Regions from separate parts of the Clostridium sp. CTA-19 genome, predicted to be linked through region 3. Evidence: riboswitches for the same ligand, from Rfam matches in the RefSeq annotation. Region 3 holds a riboswitch; each other region holds the start of a gene.
What was found. A riboswitch is a leader RNA that binds a small molecule or an ion and turns the genes downstream of it on or off. The one in region 3 is predicted to bind cobalamin.
Positions count from the first base shown of each region.

Region 1: linked by a shared signal. The riboswitch ahead of ACYUE0_RS09385 (cobyric acid synthase) and the one ahead of ACYUE0_RS13260 (ABC transporter substrate-binding protein) in region 3 are both predicted to bind cobalamin.
Region 2: linked by a shared signal. The riboswitch ahead of ACYUE0_RS01965 (DUF4430 domain-containing protein) and the one ahead of ACYUE0_RS13260 (ABC transporter substrate-binding protein) in region 3 are both predicted to bind cobalamin.
Region 4: linked by a shared signal. The riboswitch ahead of ACYUE0_RS05285 (ABC transporter substrate-binding protein) and the one ahead of ACYUE0_RS13260 (ABC transporter substrate-binding protein) in region 3 are both predicted to bind cobalamin.

Region 1 covers NZ_BAAABH010000014.1:31,367-34,586, reverse strand. The annotation lists gene ACYUE0_RS09385 (cobyric acid synthase) at 1-1,432, opposite strand, end outside; cobalamin riboswitch at 1,647-1,831, opposite strand; gene yfcE (phosphodiesterase) at 2,235-2,780, opposite strand; gene ACYUE0_RS09375 (GNAT family N-acetyltransferase) at 2,886-3,220, opposite strand, start outside.
Region 2 covers NZ_BAAABH010000002.1:166,662-169,881, forward strand. The annotation lists gene ACYUE0_RS01960 (cell wall-binding repeat-containing protein) at 1-870, opposite strand, end outside; gene ACYUE0_RS01965 (DUF4430 domain-containing protein) at 925-1,713, opposite strand; cobalamin riboswitch at 1,854-2,041, opposite strand; gene ACYUE0_RS01970 (exodeoxyribonuclease III) at 2,527-3,220, opposite strand, start outside.
Region 3 covers NZ_BAAABH010000025.1:22,654-25,873, reverse strand. The annotation lists gene ACYUE0_RS13260 (ABC transporter substrate-binding protein) at 30-1,478, opposite strand; cobalamin riboswitch at 1,613-1,785, opposite strand; gene ACYUE0_RS13255 (hypothetical protein) at 2,009-2,272, opposite strand; gene ACYUE0_RS13250 (pyridoxal phosphate-dependent aminotransferase) at 2,418-3,220, opposite strand, start outside.
Region 4 covers NZ_BAAABH010000006.1:118,779-121,998, forward strand. The annotation lists gene ACYUE0_RS05280 (FecCD family ABC transporter permease) at 1-182, opposite strand, end outside; gene ACYUE0_RS05285 (ABC transporter substrate-binding protein) at 199-1,206, opposite strand; cobalamin riboswitch at 1,445-1,646, opposite strand; gene ACYUE0_RS05290 (sodium-translocating pyrophosphatase) at 1,915-3,220, shown strand, end outside.

The DNA of each region.
Region 1 (3,220 bases), on a different contig from region 3:
TATCAAGCTCTTTTTCTCTAAGATTTTCATATGGTTGTGCTTTTTTGCATTCTATGCCTTTTTTACTTCTTAATTCATTAATTATAACTTCTCTAAAATCTATATTATCAAATACTCCATGAAGATAAGTTCCTATTACAGTTCTTTCTTTATTAATAACGCCATCAATATGATCACATTTTTCACCATTTTCTTTTGTTATTCTAAATAATGGATCTGCATTTTCGCCTAATTCTGATACTCCCATATGAATTTCATATCCATAAACATTTATATCTTCTTTTGTTGTATTAAATAAATCTTTATTGATTACAGTTCCTTCTACCCTAGTAGTTACTTTTTTATTTTCAAAAACTGTTTCAATATCTAAAAGACCTAACCCTTCTGTTTCTAAATTATTACTTTCAACTTTATATGGATCTTTTATTTTTTTGCCTAGCATTTGGTATCCACCACATATACCTATAACATTTCCTTTTTTACTATATTCTTTTATTTTGTCAAATAATCCACTTGTTTTTAGAACATTTAAGTCCTCTATGGTATTTTTTGTACCTGGTATAATTAACAAATCAGGATTTTTAAATTCTTCTAAAGATGTTATATATCTAACGGAAACATCTTCTTCAATTTTAAGTGCATCTAAATCAGTAAAATTAGATACTCTTGGAAGTTTTATAACTGCTATATCTATTTTATCTGTAATATTTTTATTTAATTCTACTGCACCATCTTCATCTTCTAAAGCTAATGTAAAATGTGGAACAACCCCCAAGCATTGTTTTTTAGATATATCTTCAAGCATATCTATTCCTGGTTTTAATATATCTACGTCACCTCTAAATTTATTAATTACAGTTCCTTTAACTCTTTCTTTCTCATTATCTTCTAAAAGCATTAATGTTCCCACTAAAGATGCAAATACTCCACCTTTATCAATATCTCCAACTAAGATTACAGGAGCATCTACAAGTTCTGCCATTCCCATATTAACTATATCTCTGTCTCTTAAGTTAATCTCTGCTGGACTTCCTGCACCTTCCATAACAATTATGTCAAACTTTTTTTCTAATTCATCAAATTGATTTTTTAACATATCTCTAAATTTTAATTTAAGATTATGATATTCCATAGCAGAGCTATTTCCATAAACTTCACCATTAACAATTATTTGACACTTTTGATCACTAGTTGGTTTTAACAAAATAGGATTCATATATGCTTCTGGTTCTAATCCTGATGCATACGCTTGAAGTACTTGCGCTCTCCCCATTTCCTTTCCATCTAATGTTATGTACGAGTTTAAAGACATATTCTGTGCCTTGTAAGGACACACCTTATACCCATCTTGAGTAAATATCCTACAAAGTGCCGTAACTAAAATACTTTTTCCAACAGAAGACGCTGTTCCTTGTACCATTATTTTTGCCATCTTAAAAACACCCTTTCCAACTACAATTATTTCTAAAATCAAAATATAATATATAGTTTCAATTAATTGAAAAAACTATAATTTATAATTTAAATTTCATATTGAATTTTCTTAAAAATCACAAAATAAAAATAGATGCACCTGAAAGGGTGCATCTATTTGTTGTAAATAAACTATTTGAAATTTAAACAAAATAAATAGTCCTTTCCCTCCGAAAGCTTTTTAAAATTAGGCAGGTCTCCTGGCTCATGAATCATCCTTCTCTTTGCCTTCCCCTCTTATTTTTAAAAAAGTGGCAATTTTAAAGAGTTGTCATCAATTACAGTAGCGGGGGCTGCTGTGGAATTTAACCACATTCCCTTTTCACTTATTCTAAGCACCTAACTTGTTCTATATTCTTTTTAAATTAAATTACTTGTAAATTTTTTATCAGTTATTTTCGACTTATTTCAATTATGATTATAAAATTAAACAAACTCTATGTCAAGTTTTATCAAAAATTAATGAACTTTGGTATATTTCATTAATTTTAGAAATATATCAAGATTCAATATATCAACAATGAAATTATTAGCAATTTTAAATATAATCTATAAAATTAACTTCTTAGTTTATGCATTTAAAATTCTAATATAAAAAAGTTGTATAATATTAAAACTCAACTTTAATTTGAAAATATATTATAGAGTAAATCTTTATACAGTTTACAAATAAGTTATAATTTAATTAAATAATTCAATTTAAAAAGTTGTTTTTAAAAAGAAAGTAATCCATTTAAAAACAACTTTATCATTATAATTATTTATATAATTTTTAGTTCTTTTATTATATCTCCATTTAATTTTTTTATATAAAAAATACCCTTATCTAAAATCCCATAACTATTAGGACTATCTTTTTTCGGATATGCTACTGAACCTGGATTCAATATATATATACCATCTTCTTTCTTTGCTACTGGTACATGGGTATGTCCATATACTAACACATCACCATTACATATATTAGGATGTTTTTCTTCATCATAAATATGTCCATGGGTTAAGAAAAATCTTTTATTATCATATAAAATGGTGCTATAATCCATCATACAGGGATATTTAAGCAACATTTGATCCACATCTGCATCACAATTTCCTCTTACACTTATTATTCTATTGCTATAATTATTAAGTAGCTTTGCAACTTCTTTAGGATTGTATTCCTCTGGCAATGGATTTCTTGGTCCGTGGTATAAAACATCTCCTAATATTATTATATAATCAGCATTTTCTTTTATAAAAGCATCAATTGCTAATTTACAATATTTAAGAGATCCATGAATATCAGATATAAAAAATAACTTCATAAACATTTTGTTTAGCACCCTAGTTATAACTATAAAACTACATTTACTAAACAAAACACCTCACTTTCTTTAGTTTATTACCTCTTTATTATAATAGCTACTACTTTATTGCTCCACCATTTTATTAAAATTTTCTTTTGTCATTCTAAATAATACTTCTTTTCCCTTTTCTTCAAGCACTTCAAATTTCCATGTTTTAAGAGCTTCTATTCCATTTTCATTAGCAACGGTGTCAAAAATAACTTCCCCACCATAACTATTAAAATAATATTCTAATAATAGCATAACTGCCTCATTGCCATAATTATTCCCTCTATATTTATTTTCAACTTTAACATTTAAATCAGCAGTTTTAGTATTTCTATCATATCCATGAAAACTCACTTCCCCAATAGGTGTGTTTTCCATATTATATATTAAACAATAAAAATTCTTTCCGT
Region 2 (3,220 bases), on a different contig from region 3:
ACTATTTAAATTATTATTTGTTAATATTATAGGTGCTTTTTTAAGTCCTGCTATTGGAGAAATTGATAGAGCATCTGCAAAATCATTTCCTCTTACAAAATAGACATTTTCATAACTTATGTAATTAATAAATTTTGATAATACTTCTTTATTAGTTAAATATCTGTCGTTTCCAGCTATTCTTTCACTATTTTTTATGCCTGTTATAACAGTATTATCTATTACATTAGTACCACCTACAAAATATGCTTTAGATATGTTAGCTTTTTTTATATACTCTGTTACTTTACTTGGAATGTTATTTTTTTCTGTATATAAAATTGGACTTTCTTTCTGCGCTGCTATAGTAGCAACTGAAAGTGCATCAGCATAACTTAATCCATTAGATATGAATATAGTGTCACTTGTTCCAAGTTTCTCACTTACCTTCAGTGCAGTTTCATATCTAGTGCTACCATAAATTCTTTCTGTTTCTGTTATATTACATTTCTTAATCTGCGTTTCAATATTAGCACTAAGGGCTTTTTCACCACCTAGAATAAATGCCTTTTTAGGTTTTAATCTTTGTAATTCCTTAATTGCATTTTCTGTAAGGCCATTTTTATTTGATAATATTATAGGACTGTTATATTTTTTAGCAAGAGGGGTAACAGATAATGCATCTGCAAAGTCATACCCATAAGCAATAAAAACATAATCAGAACCACTTTTCCAACCTTGCTCACTTATTTTTATAGCAGTTTCTATTCTATCTGAACCATATATTCTGCTTTCATTTACTTTAGCAGAAGCATTTACTGGTAATAAGAACATGAACATGCTAAAAAATAGCAATAAAATACTAAGCTTTTGCTTAAAAAGCTTTTTCATAAACCCTTCATCCCCTTATTAAAAATTCTTGTTATTTAATGTTAGTTATGTGTTTTAATCTTCTGGTGGTGAAAATTCTCTTTTATCCCACTCATGAAAATCAAATAAAAGTATGTCTCCTTTTTTTACATATACATCATTTGCCCCTACTGGTGTTTTTTTATCATTAAGATATATAAACCAGTCTATTCCTAAAATTCCATTTGCCTTTTGTTCTGGAGTTTTTTGATTTTCAGGTATAGGGTAAAAATTGTGTATTCCATCAATTTCAAAAATAAATCCACCATTTTCTTGCATAACCGTATTTTCTCTTAGGTACGTCATTGCATTTTTACCGTCCTCTACTTTTAATGTTAACTCTTTTACTTGTTGAGGACTTTTACCGGTATAACCCTTTATATCTTTTCCTATTATCATAGTAAAGGTATCTTCTTCTTGTTTAGACTCTACAACCTCAGGACTTTCTTCCTTTTTAGTTTCTACATCTGAAGTATTATTACTACTATCATTGGAATCATCATTATTTTTTGCATTTTCCTTTTGTGATGAATCCTCGTTATTTTTTTTAACATTCGAAATATTTTGTTTATTTTCTTTATCACTATCTTCATTTTTGTTATTATCATCTTTTTTATTTTCTGATTTTTCTTTAGAGCCTTTTTTGCTATCATTTTTATTTTCTTTTTTAGATTTTTTACTACTACTATCATCTTTTTTTACTTTATTTGTAGTAGTTTCAGTTGTAGTTGTAGTTATCTTCCCTCTTTCGCATCCCCAAGCAACGGAAAATGCTATTAAAACTGTTAACAATATAGCTAGAAAAATTTTATAATTTTTTTTCATTAAATCACCTCCACTCTTTAAAAAATTGCAATAAAAAAAGTTCCCATTGGGAACTTAAATAGCATATTTTATACAAGCAAAATAAAAACAACAATTCTATAAATGCTTGCAAATCCATGATATTTTATCTCTCCCAAGAAAGATTCAATCCAGTATAGGCATGTCTCCTGACTTAACTTCATCTTACTACCAAACCTTCCCAAGATATCTCTCAGTGGTATTTTTGGATTCATCAGTTTCACAGTAACTTTGGGCTGTAGTGGACTTTAACCACTTTCCATTTTAACTTTCTTATTGCTAAGAAAGAACCTATCCCATCTCTATTAACTTGTCACACTCATTATATTACAAATATTTTTCAATTTCAACATTTATTTTAAACATTTAGAATATTTTGTATGTTTTTGTTTTTTTATAAAATAATTAAAGTTTTTATTTAGTATTCCAAAAATTAATGTAACAAATTTAATGTATTTCATATTTTTGTAAATAATTGCGTGTAGTTATAATGAATATAATTATTACATTATAACTATAAAAAAGGTTTTAAAAAGTGATTTTATATGGCTATGTATTACAACAATGTAGTATTTATAAAACTAAAATTACTATCAAGAAATCTAATAAAATATTACTTTATATTAAAAACAATTAAAATTTGAGATATTAAAATACCTTTTTAAAAATTATAGGAAAACAAACTCCAATTTAAATTTATTCAATAATTTTAAATTATTTTTATATAAAAAGAACCTGCCTTAAAATATACTTAAGTTTTAAGGCAGATTCTTTAAATTATATTTTTATTTATAGTTATTTTATTACAAGTTCTACTGGACAATGATCTGAACCTAATATTTCAGTATGAATATTAACGCTTTCTAATTTTTTCTCTAGCTCTTCAGATACACAAAAATAATCTATTCTCCATCCTGCATTATTTTTTCTTGCATTAAATCTATAGGACCACCATGAATAAACTCCTTCTTTATCTGGATTAAAATATCTATATGTATCTATAAAACCACATTCTAAAAGCTCAGTAAACTTAGCTCTTTCCTCATTAGTAAATCCTGCATTTTTTTTATTAGTTTTAGGGTTTTTTAAATCTATTTCCTTATGTGCTACATTTAAATCTCCACAAAGGATAACTGGTTTGTTTTTTTCTAATTCTTTCAAATATAATCTAAAATCATCTTCCCATTCCATTCTATAATCTAACCTTGCAAGTTCAGTTTGAGAATTTGGCGTATAAACAGTGACTACATAATATTCTTCAAATTCTAAAGTTATTACCCTTCCCTCATTATCATGCTTTTCAATACCTAAACCATAATTTACAGAAAGTGGTTTTCCTTTTGTAAATATAGCTGTACCTGAATAGCCTTTTTTTTCTGCATAATTCCAGTAATCATAATAACCATCTAACTCTAAATCTATTTGACCTTCTTGTAATTTGCTTTCTTGTATACAAAATATATCTGCATCTATTTCTTTAAAAAACTCT
Region 3 (3,220 bases):
CTTTCTCTCCAATATTAATTTTTAATTCTTTATTCTTTATAATTTACATAATGTTTTATATCTTCACCTATAGAACCTGGATGGAATATTTCCATTAAATCTATAATAAGTTCATCTGTTTTATCTATTGATTGATAGTAATCTGGAGCAAAACACCAAACTTTTTTATTTTTAACTACATCAAGTTTCTCAAGGATAGGAGCTTGTTCAATAACATTTTTTAATGTTGGTGTATAGTTTGTAGTAGAAGAATACATAAATATATCTGCATCATTAGCCTTTGCATATAACTCCTCTATGCTTATGTTCCCACTTCCTATTCCATCATCTTTAAACATATATTCTCCGCCAGCCATCTCTATCATTTTTGCAACATATGAATCACCTTTAGGTATATATACTTTTCCTTTACTTATTGTTGCCCATACAATTTTAGGCTTATCTTTTCCCTCTATATTTTTACTTGCAGCCTTAACTTTTTCTATAGCTTCATTAAATTGCTTTTCTGATTCTTCCTCTTTATCATAAAATGCACTCATTAATTTAGCCCATTCCATTCTTCCATAAGGATTTTCTTCTAAATATTCATTATCAACTACATAATTTATATTCAATTCCTTTAGCTTTTCAATAAGTTTTTGTTGTCCTGATGGCCCAGTATACACCACTGCCAAATCCGGTTTCATCATAGATATTTTTTCATAATCTGGTGAATCTCCTCTTCCAACAAACTCTATATCGCCCTTTTCCATTCCATTTTTTATCTCATCTATACTCCAATTTTTAGCTTCTGTAGTTACAGCTTTAACACTGTTAAGAGCACCTATTGATCTTAATAAGCATGCTTGAGTTGTAGAACCTAGCAAAACATTATCTATTGGAGTATTAATTACTATTTCATCTTTATATTCTTTTGGAACTTCTTTTCCTTGTGGAACTAAAATCAAAGTTCTCTTTTCTCCATCAGTTATTTTTTTAATGCCACCTTTCAAATACTTAACACTAAAAGCCTTTGTATACTCTAATGGCATTTCTGTTTTTATGTTTAATTCTTTATTTTCTTTATTATATGTAAATCTAGCATCTACAGCTTCATTCAGAAAATCCATTATAACGTATACATCATCATTTTCTTTTTTTATTTTATCCTTTAGATTTATAGCTGTAGAATTTATTTTTGCTTCATAATTTTCTAAATTTATAGTTATAATATCTTCTTTATTTTTAACTGTTACTGTATTTTTTTCTAATAAAAATTCTCCTTTCAAATAATTAGTAGTATCTTTTAAAGATACATATACTTTTTCATCTTCTAACTTTGTTTTAACTTTACTTTCACTTTTTTGATTATCTACAACTACATTAGATGTTGTAGATGCTGAATTTAAACTAGAGCAACCAGCAAATCCTACGCTTATTACTGTGCATAATGTAATACTTAATATTGTTCTTGTAATTTTTTTGTTTAATCTTAACATTTTTTCCCCCTAAAAACTTATTTATATAATTTAAAATAAAAAAACCTCTGAAAAACAGAGGTTATATATCCAATAAAAATAAACATCAAAATAATATTTATTATCTTTTACACACCCAATTTCCCTCCGAAATCTATGACATAATATATTAGGCAGGTCTCCTGACTCACGGCATAACCTTAATCATCCTTCCCAGTATTACCCAGTGGATTTGATTTCGTATCCGTATACAGTAGCGGGGGCTGTAGTGGATTTTAACCACTTTCCCTATTATACCTATAAAGGTACCCAACATACACACTATTTAATTTTCTATTTCAAACACCTTCATTATATTCTTAAATTTTACATTTTTCAAGCTATTTTTTATTTTTTTCTTAAATATACCATGTTTTCAGTGAAAAATTTTAATTATTTTACAATTTTTTAATTTAATAGATTATAAATTTAATCTTATTCATTATTTTATTTTTTATAATAACAAAATCATATTCTGGAACAACACCTTCTAAATTTGGATTTTTAACAGTTTATATGTTATCTGCATAATCTGGAGAAATATCTTGTAATATAAATGTACTTCTAAAATCTATATAAATAATTGATGGAACATCTTGTTTTAATTTCTCTAAGTTTTCAAATTCAACAACTACTATCGCAAGACTATTATTAATTGCATATCCACAAGCATAAGAAACTTTGTTTATTTCTTTTGTAAAATCTCCTCTATACTCTACTAAAAAATGATATACATTCTCATCATAATATAAATTACACTTATTTAAACTTGCCATGATTATCTCCCTATCACCTTTATTACATATACTATTATTTATATTTTCTATTTACCACTTTAATACTTTATATTAAAAATATTCACTTTAAACATATAAAAAAAGCCTTCCTATAAGTTCAAATTAGGAAAGCTTTTTTCGTATATTACTTATTTAATTTTAAATATTCATTTAATCCTTCTTTTAATATTCTTGCTGCATCTTCTAATGTTTCTTTTTCTAATACATAAGCTAGTCTTATTTCGTCTTTTCCAAGCCCTTCTGTTCCATAGAAACCTTCTGCTGGACAAGGCATTACTGTTTTCCCATCTATTTCAAAGTCCTTTAATAACCACTTTACAAAATCATCGGCGCTTTCAACTGGTAGTTTAGCCATTATATAAAATGCTCCTGTTGGTTTTTTACATACTACTCCAGGAACTTTTATAAGTTCGTTATATAAAACATCTCTTCTTTCTCTATATTCTTCATTAACTTCTTTTAAGTAAGAAGATGGAGTTTTATAAAGCTCAACCGCCCCTATTTGCTCTAATGTTGGAACTGATAACCTTGCTTGACATAATTTTAAAAGTTCTGTCATAACAGCTTTATTCTTAGATGCTATAGAACCTATTCTTGCCCCACATGCACTATATCTTTTAGAAACACTATCAACTATTATAACTCTATCTTCTGCTGCTTTTATATTTCCAAAGCTAGTGTACTCTCCTTCATATACAAACTCTCTATAAACCTCATCTGCTATTACCCATAAATTTTTTTCTTTTGCTATTTCAGCTATCATTTGAATTTCTTCTTTAGTGTAAACAACTCCTGTTGGATTTCCAGGGTTTGATAAAAGTATAGCAGAAGTATTTTCATCTATTTTAGCTAATATTTCTTCTTTTTTAGGTAGGTGAAAACCATTTTCTGCATAAGTTGTAACTGGTCTTATAGTAACACCAACTG
Region 4 (3,220 bases), on a different contig from region 3:
ACAGAACTTGACCATGTTTTCTCAAAGACATCATTTCCGGATGTTTTATTAATTATAATTTTTAAAAGTTCAGAACTGCTCACATCTACTGAACCAACATTAATAGCAACTATTATAGAAAATACTAAAAATAATATTAATGCTATGTAGATAATATATATGTTTGTTTTTAATTTTTTCATTTTAAAACGCTCCAATTTATTTTTTGAATATTTCAGGATGGAAATTTTCGGCCATAGTTTTTATAGCACCAGGATTTCTAACACCAGCAACTACTTCTGAAAGCTCTAAGACAAATATTTTATTGTTTTTTATAGCATCTACATCTTTTAATGCATCATGATTTTTTAAAAAGTTTATTTTTTCTTCAACATCATCAGCTGCATTATATTGCATTACTATTATTTGCTCAGGGTTTCGTTTAACAACTTCTTCCCAAGTTACTTTAGCCCAAGGTTTTTCTCCATCTTTAAATATATTTTCACCACCAGCAAGCCTTATCAAATCTGTAGGTAGACCATTACATGCAGTAAAAGGACTATCTGTGCCAGAATCATATACAAATGCTTTAACTGGCTTTATATCTTTTGATATTTTAGAAGATATAGTTTCAATATCCTTTTTCATTTTAGATATAACATCTTCTGAATTTTTTTCTGCATTAAATATTTTCCCAAGATTAGTAAAATCTTCATAGACAGTTTCCATTGTTGCATTAGGACTTTCACATTTTGGAACATAAATTTTTACATTATTTTCTTTGCAAAATTTATTATTAAAATTATTTTCAGTAAAAGTAGACATCCATCCAGTTATGAAATCAGGTTCAACACCTAATAATGTTTCTTTAGATGGCATTAAATCAGACAACTTGTTAAGTTTGGAATGTGCATCTTTATATTCAGGTAGTACTTCATTGTCTTGAAATGAATATCCTGCTATAGAATCCTCAAGACCTAATGCAAGTAGCATTTCTGTTGTAAAACCACTTAGTGTAACAGCTTTTTTAGGTGCAGTAGAAAAAGTTTCATCTTCTTTACCAGAAGGTAAGTCATTGTTTACAGTAACTTCTTTATAATTTTCTTGCTCAGAAGCAGAATTTGAAGAAACCTCTTTTGAGATTTTATTTGTATTACCACAGCCTGAAAGAATTGATGCAGTTAATGATACTGCTAAAATTAATGAATAAATTTTTTGTTTTCTCATAAAAAATCCCCCTAAATAATCTTTTTATTAATATATACAAATATTTTAATATTTATAAGCGCAATAATTAGAATAATAAAAATATTTTAAATTTACTTTATTATTTAATTTAATAATTATAATAAATCTATAACAAAAAACAGTATCCTAGAATAAGATACTGTAATAAATAACTTTAAAACATACAACTAATTATGTAATGTAGTGAATTTAATTAAAATTAACCTATCCTAGTAAGCAACTTTAGAACTTATTGGCAGGTCTCCTGACTTAGATTCATCACAAATGTTCACCTTCCCACAAACTTAAATTTATAATTTGCAGTGGTATAATAAAAATTTGCTCTTCATTACAGTGGCTGGACCGTAAGAGATTTAAACTCTTTTCCCTTTTAATAAAATGAAATTAATCACATTTAAACCAAAAAGTTAAAAATATTCAATTTTTAATATAATATAGCAATTAGCTCCACATGATTATAACATAATAAATAGAAAATAATAATATTCAGAAAATTTAAACTTAATTTTGAAAAATATGTTATAAAATGTCTTTATGCTCAGTGTAAAAGTTTACAAAAAGTTTATAGAAATGTTAGAGGGGAAAACTTCAAAAAGAAGAATATATAGTTATAGAAAATAGTAATAGTTACTATGAAATCTATTAGTAATAGTTTTATGGAAATATGGTACTTAAAGGGGGTATTTTATGTCTTTTTTATTTTTTGCAATAATAGTATCAGTGTTAACTTTACTTTTTGCAATGTTTATATCAAAAGAAATTTCCAAAAAAGAAGTAGGAAATAAAAAGATGGAGGAGATTGCAGGGCATATAAGTGAAGGTGCAATGGCGTTTTTGAAGAAGGAATATAGATATTTGGGGATATTTATATTAGTGGTAGCTATTGCTATTGCAGTATTTCTTCATGTAAAAACAGCTATAAGTTTTGTATTAGGTGCACTATTTTCAATTGCTGCTGGATATGCAGGTATGAAGGTAGGAGTAAAAGCTAATGTACGAACTGCACAAGCTGCCACTAAAGGAAAGGAAGATGCTTTATCGGTAGCTTTTTCTGGGGGAACAGTTATGGGACTTTCAGTTGTAGGACTTGGGGTTTTAGGTCTTGCAATATTATCTTTGATTTTCAACCTAGAAATAGAATATATCACAGGTTTTGGATTAGGTGCATCATCTATAGCTCTTTTTGCACGTGTAGGTGGAGGAATATATACTAAAGCTGCAGATGTAGGTGCTGACCTTGTTGGAAAGGTAGAAGTTGGAATTCCGGAAGATGACCCAAGAAATCCTGCTGTTATAGCTGATAATGTAGGTGACAATGTAGGTGATATAGCAGGAATGGGAGCAGACCTGTTTGAATCTTATGTTGGTTCTTTAATATCTGCATTAACTCTTGGAGTTGCAGCAAGTGCATCACTAGGAAAAAATGCTGTTATGTTTCCAATGTATGTATCTGTTGCTGGTATAATAGCATCAATAATTGCTATATTTATAGTTCGATACTCTAAAGGAAAAGATCCACAGAAAACATTGAATTTAGGATTATATGTATCTGTAGTACTTATGATAATATTTTCTTTGATTTTAAGTAAAACTATTTTAAATACTATAAAACCATTTATATCTGTTTTAGTTGGAATATTAGTTGGGGTTTTCATAGGTAAAATTACAGAGTATTACACATCAGATAATTATAAGCCAGTAAAAACTATTGCAGAGGAGTCTCAAACAGGAGCAGCTACAAATATAATTTCTGGTCTTGCTATTGGAATGAAATCTACAGTTGTACCTATTTTAATAATTGCATTAGGAGTATTACTATCATACTTTTTAATAGGTGGTGCAGAAGATGCAAGTTTAGGTTTATATGGAATTGCATTAGCAGCAGTAGGAATGCTTGCAACATCAGGCATGGTCATTTCTGTAGATGCATATGGTCCAATTGCAGATAATGCTGGTGGAATTGCACAAATGGCTGATATGCCAAAGGAAGTTA